Methanococcus voltae PS: one gene and its partner. Each later gene encodes a partner of the first gene's protein in a complex. Links are inferred from orthologs where the notes say so. Each region holds a gene or a part of one and is shown on either strand. Other genes may lie near its edges.

Region 1 (3,180 bases):
CCAATCGATTGTGACGTATTAATTGCAGGTGACGATAAAGAAGCAAACAAAATTGTTGTAGAACTTGCAAATACAATAAATGGTGTTAGAGGAATTGACTGTGGAAAATTGGAAATTTCAAGATACATCGAACAGATAACTCCACTTTTAGTTCAATTAAATATAAAATACAAGGCTAAAGGAACAGGATTAAGAATAACAGGTTTAGATTTATAAGGTTAATCTATAATTCTTTATTTTTTATTTTTTAATTTATTTTTACTTTTATTTTTTATTTTTTAATTTTTGAAAATATCAATTGATTTGTGATAAACATGTTTAACTTAGATAATAAAAAACTAGATAACTTTTTAGAAAAATACATGAATTTTGGGATATTATTTATACCCTTATCAATAATATTCATTCCCCAAATAGGATTTGATATAATTCTATGGTATTTTATAGGAATTATTTTAATAATATTATCGTCCGAATTTATTAAAAAAGATGATAATAGTGAAAACCCAATCTAATAAAAAATATTCTTTTTTAATTTTTGATAAAATAGTTCTTTTTATGTTAAAATATATTACTAGTTTTAATTTGTTTTTAAAAATTGAAAAAATAAAGATTTGGGTATGTAAGTACCTTATTTAATAGGTACGAACATTGAACCTCTTGTAGCACCCATACCTGGGGAACCGTGTTGAACTACAGCTCTTGTTGGTGCAAATTCACCAATGAATCTACCAATAGCTTCTTCAACTAATTTTACTTCTTTGAAAGCTTTACCGTTGTAAATACCGAATGATAAACCAATCATTTCAGGAGTAATCACAAAGTCTCTGCAGTGTGTTCTGATAACTCTTGGTTCTTTTCCTCTATTTACGAGTTTTCTTGCCTTTTTAATTTTCATAACCAATTTTCTTTGGTTTGCAGTAATTCCTCTTTTCATAGTTCTTCTTTGTCTTGAAGGAATTATCTCCATGAATTTTTTTACAGGCATTTCTTGCAACTGTTCTAATGTGTATCCTTTGTATTTGAATTCTACTCTTCTTCTAGGAGCCACATTTTGTTTAGTTGACTTTTTTCTTTTGCCGCCTTTTCCACTAAACTTTTTTTGTCTGGCCATGTTTATTCACCTTAGTAATAATAATCAATTATTTTATAATTGTTAATCTTAAGCATAAATGATTAACTGATTAGCGCAATTATCTTTTGCCACCAGTTCTTCTTGAAGCTATGTGACCAACTTTTCTACCTGGTGATGTGTGTCTTGAAACGCTTGTAGGTTTACCTGTGTGTTGGTGTCTACCTCCCCCGTAAGGGTGGTCTACTGCGTTCATTGCAACACCCCTAACTCTTGGCCAAGCAACAGCTTTAGCACTTAAAGCGTGGAATTTCTTACCTGCTTTCAAAAGAGGTTTTTCTTTTCTTCCACCACCAGCAACTACACCGATTGTAGCTCTACATGATGGGTTTAAAACTTTTGGATATCCGGAAGGTAATTTGATAATAGTTTTTCCTACGTCGTGTGAAACAACGTGAGCATAGCAACCACCAGCTCTAACTAATTTACCACCGTCTCCAGGAATAGTTTCAATGTTGTATACAGGAATACCTTCAGGTATTTCAGCTAAAGGTAATACGTTACCAGGCTTGATTTCTGCACTGATACCACAAGCAATTTCATCCCCAACTTTTTTACCTTCAGGGATTAAAACTAATCTTTCTTCACCATTTTCAAATCTTACTTTTCCAACAGGAGCGCTTCTTCCAGGGTCATGTAATACGTCGATTAAAGCACCTACAACACTGCCGGTTTTCTCTGATTCGTCGTATGACCTGTATTTAACAGCTCCTTTTCTTTTATGAGATGGGGATGTGTATTTAGGAGTCCCTCTACCTCTATTTTGGGATATTAGTCTTTTACCCATTTATATCACCATCGATTGTATCTACAAGTGTGTGTTTGAGTAATCTGATTTTACTTGTTTTCATCTTTTACGATAGGATTTACCACATAGGGTGAAATTCAATAAGTTTTCATCTTTTAATAAACATTGCGGGTTGCATCGCTTATTGTGGATAGAATTATCTGAATTTCCTTGTTCGTATGTTTGCAAAATGCTAAGTAAAATTAGTAAATACCTAAGTTTGCAGCTACTTCACTTGCATCAAATTCTTCTTTTAATGTAATGTAAGCTTTTTTAAGTCCTTTCGGTGTTATTTCGGTGTTAATGCTTTTAGCTTCAACTTCGAATAACTCTTTCATAGCTTTTTTAACGTCTTCTTTTGTGGCTTTCCTTTCCACATAGAATACAATCTTGTTTTCTTCCTCTATCAGTTTCATTGTTTTTTCGCTGATAATAGGTGTTTTAATTACGTCAAAGGCATCCATTGCCATTCACCTCAAAGTCTACTTTGACCAAATAATTGCAAACTTTAAGACAAATCAAATCTAATTTAATTTTATAGTCTTATAATCTAAATATAGAATATCTTATTAGATTTTATTCTATTAATTTATTCTATTTTATTTTATATTCCTAACAATTATTAGATTTATTCAACTTGTTGCAATTTGCAATTTTTAACCATTGATATATAATCGAATAATAGATTATTAAATTTAAATAGGATAATTATTCGAATTTTTCCTTTAATGCTTCAATAGCTCCTTCAGTCCAAAGGGTTAACCTACCTGCAGCAGTACCTGGTGCTATGTGCATAGTACCTAAGTCATCAGCTGTGATTACGTCAACACCTGGAACGTTTTTGGAAGCTTTAACAGCATCGCAAGCTTTTGATACAACAACCAAAACACTTCTTGGTTTTTTGTATTTTCTTCCTCTTAATTTACCTCTACCGGCTTTAATTGAGATACCGTCTTTAGCTCTTGCTAAGTCTGAATCTAATTTTAAAGCTTTGAATACTTCTAAAGCATCTTTTGTTTTGGTAATACTCTCGAATTCTTCACTTACGATTAAAGGTAATGCTGGAACATCAGGTATGATGTGTCCTCTTGCTTTTACAATTTCTACGTTTGCACTTGCAGCAATAGCACTTTGTAAAGCTTTTAATCTTTCTTTTCTGTTGATTCTTTCTAATAAAATCTTTTCTACTTTAGGCCCGTGTGCTCTTCTACCGCCAACTGCTTGAGGTACGAAAGCTGCACCACCTTGAGCGGTTCTTCTT
Region 2 (3,264 bases), 220 kb from region 1 along the record:
ACTTGCAGACATTTTGCATAGTATATTCTCCACATAGTGTGCATTTTTTTAATTGCATCATCTCACCTTTGTGAGTATATTACGTAATTATATACATAATTATTCTTCAATTCTTATAAAGTCGCCTTTTCCGTCAGCATATTTAACAATATCGTTCATAGCTTCATTAGCTACACTTCTTAAGACTTCTTCACCGCTTTTATAATCTGGCGCAATTACTTCGATTCTATATTTTGGAGCCCCAATGTAGGAAACGTCAACTTGAACATCTTCGTAAGGATTAGCTTTTATTGCTTTTTTAATTACTTTTTTAATTACTTTTATTCCATCTGGTTCTGTAGTTGAAAGTGATAACATACCATCTACTTTAACATTTGAGAGTTCGATGTTCTCTTTTGCAATCTTATATAATTCTTCTGTCCACTCTTTTGAGATATCCATATCTTCAAAAGCTTCTTCTCCTTCAATAACTAAGGATTCAAACGCAACATATAATTCTCCGAATTCTTCTTCAATTGTGTATCCTACTTCTTTCCAAGCATCTTCTAAAGATTTACCAAGTTTTTCTGATGCAAATTGTAATAATTTTTCAGCTCTTTGGAATCTTTTCCATTCTTGAACTTTTGCTCTTTTCTGCTGGTCTGTAACTCTTTTTAATGATAAATCAATCTGATTTTTATTAGGATTTACTCTTACAACCTTTGCAACGACTCTTTGTCCTTTTTTAATGTGATCTCTTATGTTTTTAATCCAACCTGATGAAACTTCAGAGATGTGTACCATACCCTCTTTTTTAGGGTATTCTAATAATTCAACAAATGCACCAAATGATTTAACGTCACTTACATTTCCTATTACAATATCGCCTTCTTCTGGAAAATTAGATTTCATGATATTACACCTTAAATTTTATAATATATTCTAAAAAAAGTTAAGCTACTTTTCTTTTTCTTTTTTCTTTTTCTTTTCTATTTTTAACTTATTATTTTATGATATGTATTTTCCGAAATAAATAAGTAATAATATAAATTTAACAATTGATTACAAATTACAAAATTAAAATTATACTATATCAATATAATATTAATGTATAATATATAAAGTTATACAATAATTTTCATAATAGAATAAATGATTATAAAACAATGTTAAATTTTAATGATTAAAAAAGAAGAGTTTTATGATTACAAATATTATACGAACGTATAATTTATTGTAATACTTCGAGTATTTTAGCTTTTATTGAACCTTTTGAAGCTTTAGGTTCTGCAATTGTTTTACCGCATGCTGTACATTTAACAACTGTTGATGGGCAACCAAATAAAACTTGTTGGTTGTTGCAATCTGTACATTGTACTTTTAAAAATCTGCTTTTTGGTCTTGGTATTAATTCCATGTTTCTCACCTTTATTTCACTATCTATTAAAAATTAAATGTAGAAATATGTTGAATTTACTTATTCAACTAATTCAAACATTCTAGCTCTGAATCCACCGTTGCTTCTTGTGTGCATTTTTCCACATTCTGCACATTTGTATCTTAAATCCAATTTTTTAATTGGTTTTGCTCCACCAGGTAATGGTCTTGGGTAACCCCCGTAACCTGCAGTTACTCTTCTGAATAACCTTTGACCTCTTCTCAATTCACTTGCTTTTCTCTTTTTAGCTCTTTCTACTGTATGAACGGTGTGTTTTTTACAGTATGGACAATATCTTTTAATTTTCTTTTTCATTTTCATAAATAGTCACCTGTTCCACTATTTTGTGTTTCTCTAAAATTTTTGAAAATCTCCCATCTAAAGAAATTAAATCATTTTTATTTAAACCATAAACACAATTTCCATCTGTAAAATATGGAAACTTGTGATTGACTCTTACAATATGAATATCTCTTTCAGTATTTATAACTTTTGGTATTTCATCATCTATATTTTTAAAAACATTATCTTGAAAATCAGAGTCTAAATTTGAAGAATAATCCTTTTTAAGTTCATTTTTTTCAAAATTTTCAGTTAATTTTTCTAAATTTTCTTTTAAATTTCTGGATAACTCGTTAGAACCATTTGATACACTATCATCTTGCAATGCGGTATTTTTGACCTTAATTTGCATACTTTTTGCACTATTTGGGTCATAATTTTTAACAGAAGCATCTATAATATTTTCAAAGTTGGTTAAAAAATCAGAGTTGTCACTACATAAAGTGGTATCTATAAGATTGTTAATAATCTTATAAATTTCCTTTTCATCTTCAATTAATAATTCAGGGTTTTCATTTAAAATAATAATTTTATATAATCTTACCTTTAATAACGAAGACGAATAGTATTTTACACGATTGATTTTTTTTACATCTAAATCGTTGATATTATCTTTTTTAGAAATGCTTTCCACATATTGTTTAATATCTGAATAAAGACTTTCTGATATTTTAAGCAATTTTGGAGATGCTATTTCATCAAAAAAAGCATTTTTAGCTTTATTATACATATTTTCACTTATTTTAGTTATTATTTATTACTAAATTCTTACTCATACTATTATTCCTAATTAGATACTAAAGTTTTAATTGAAGTATTTAATTAATATAACTTCAATTAAGATTCAATTCTTGGTGCAAGTAAAAATACTAATTTAGCGCCACCAATATTATATTCTACTTTAACAGGCATATCTTCGCCTAAGTATATGTCTAAAATATCTTCTGATGCAGTAGACTTTGTTATATCTTTTAAGTATGCAAGATTGAAAGTACTCTTTGAGTTTTCCAATACTTTATATTCAACCATTACATTGTTTATAACTTCTTCGCTTTCCACAGCTCCTTCATTCTCTTCTGAACTTACAACTTCTGTTTCCGATTTTGAAAGTGAGAATATTGTTTCGCTGTAGTTTAAATCTCCTTTTGAAGATATTACAAATTGATTATCACTTGAATTAACGCTTAAGATAATATGGTCGTTTACCAATTCTGAGTCCTTTAAAGCTTCTACAAATGCACCTGCTTTGATAGATACTTTGTTTGGGTACTCTATGTCTGGAACTTTTAAATTATTTGATGAAATGTCGTACAACGCCATTGAGAAGTTTCTTGTAACATTGTTTTTAAACGTAGTAAGCAATTTATTTTTTTCTTCATCATATTCCATAATTATTGTATCATTACTTTTAGACCTTGCCATTATCTTTTTTAAGGCCTCTAAGTCTATACCTAAATCGTGTATTCCACTAATGTACTCTGAAAATACGGTTTTAGGAATGTTTA

What was found.
Region 2: M2325_RS01325 (region 1) and M2325_RS00255 share a complex: the UniProt entries of both Methanocaldococcus jannaschii proteins name them as parts of the 50S ribosomal subunit. The link is inferred for Methanococcus voltae PS from one-to-one orthologs.

What each region holds. Positions count from the first base shown.
Region 1 is NZ_JANUCQ010000001.1:267,008-270,187, forward strand. The notes cover bases 57-2,896. They hold M2325_RS01325 (50S ribosomal protein L2), read right to left. Parts: upstream 1,920-2,896; coding sequence 1,194-1,919; downstream 57-1,193. Other genes in these bases: npdG (NADPH-dependent F420 reductase), read left to right, coding at 57-216; M2325_RS01315 (hypothetical protein), read left to right, coding at 315-515; M2325_RS01320 (30S ribosomal protein S19), read right to left, coding at 632-1,114; M2325_RS01330 (50S ribosomal protein L23), read right to left, coding at 2,123-2,383; rpl4p (50S ribosomal protein L4), read right to left, coding at 2,628-2,896. Also shown: more of npdG, read left to right, coding at 1-56; more of rpl4p, read right to left, coding at 2,897-3,180. UniProt on the Methanocaldococcus jannaschii protein: One of the primary rRNA binding proteins. Required for association of the 30S and 50S subunits to form the 70S ribosome, for tRNA binding and peptide bond formation. It has been suggested to have peptidyltransferase activity; this is somewhat controversial.
Region 2 is NZ_JANUCQ010000001.1:50,529-53,792, forward strand. Bases 98-3,021 are described here. They hold M2325_RS00255 (50S ribosomal protein L44e), read right to left. Parts: upstream 1,739-3,021; coding sequence 1,457-1,738; downstream 98-1,456. Other genes in these bases: M2325_RS00245 (translation initiation factor IF-2 subunit alpha), read right to left, coding at 100-891; M2325_RS00250 (30S ribosomal protein S27e), read right to left, coding at 1,211-1,396; M2325_RS00260 (DNA replication complex GINS family protein), read right to left, coding at 1,716-2,489; M2325_RS00265 (DNA polymerase sliding clamp), read right to left, coding at 2,597-3,021. In the rest of the region: M2325_RS00240 (nucleolar RNA-binding Nop10p family protein), read right to left, coding at 1-58; more of M2325_RS00265, read right to left, coding at 3,022-3,264. UniProt on the Methanocaldococcus jannaschii protein: Binds to the 23S rRNA.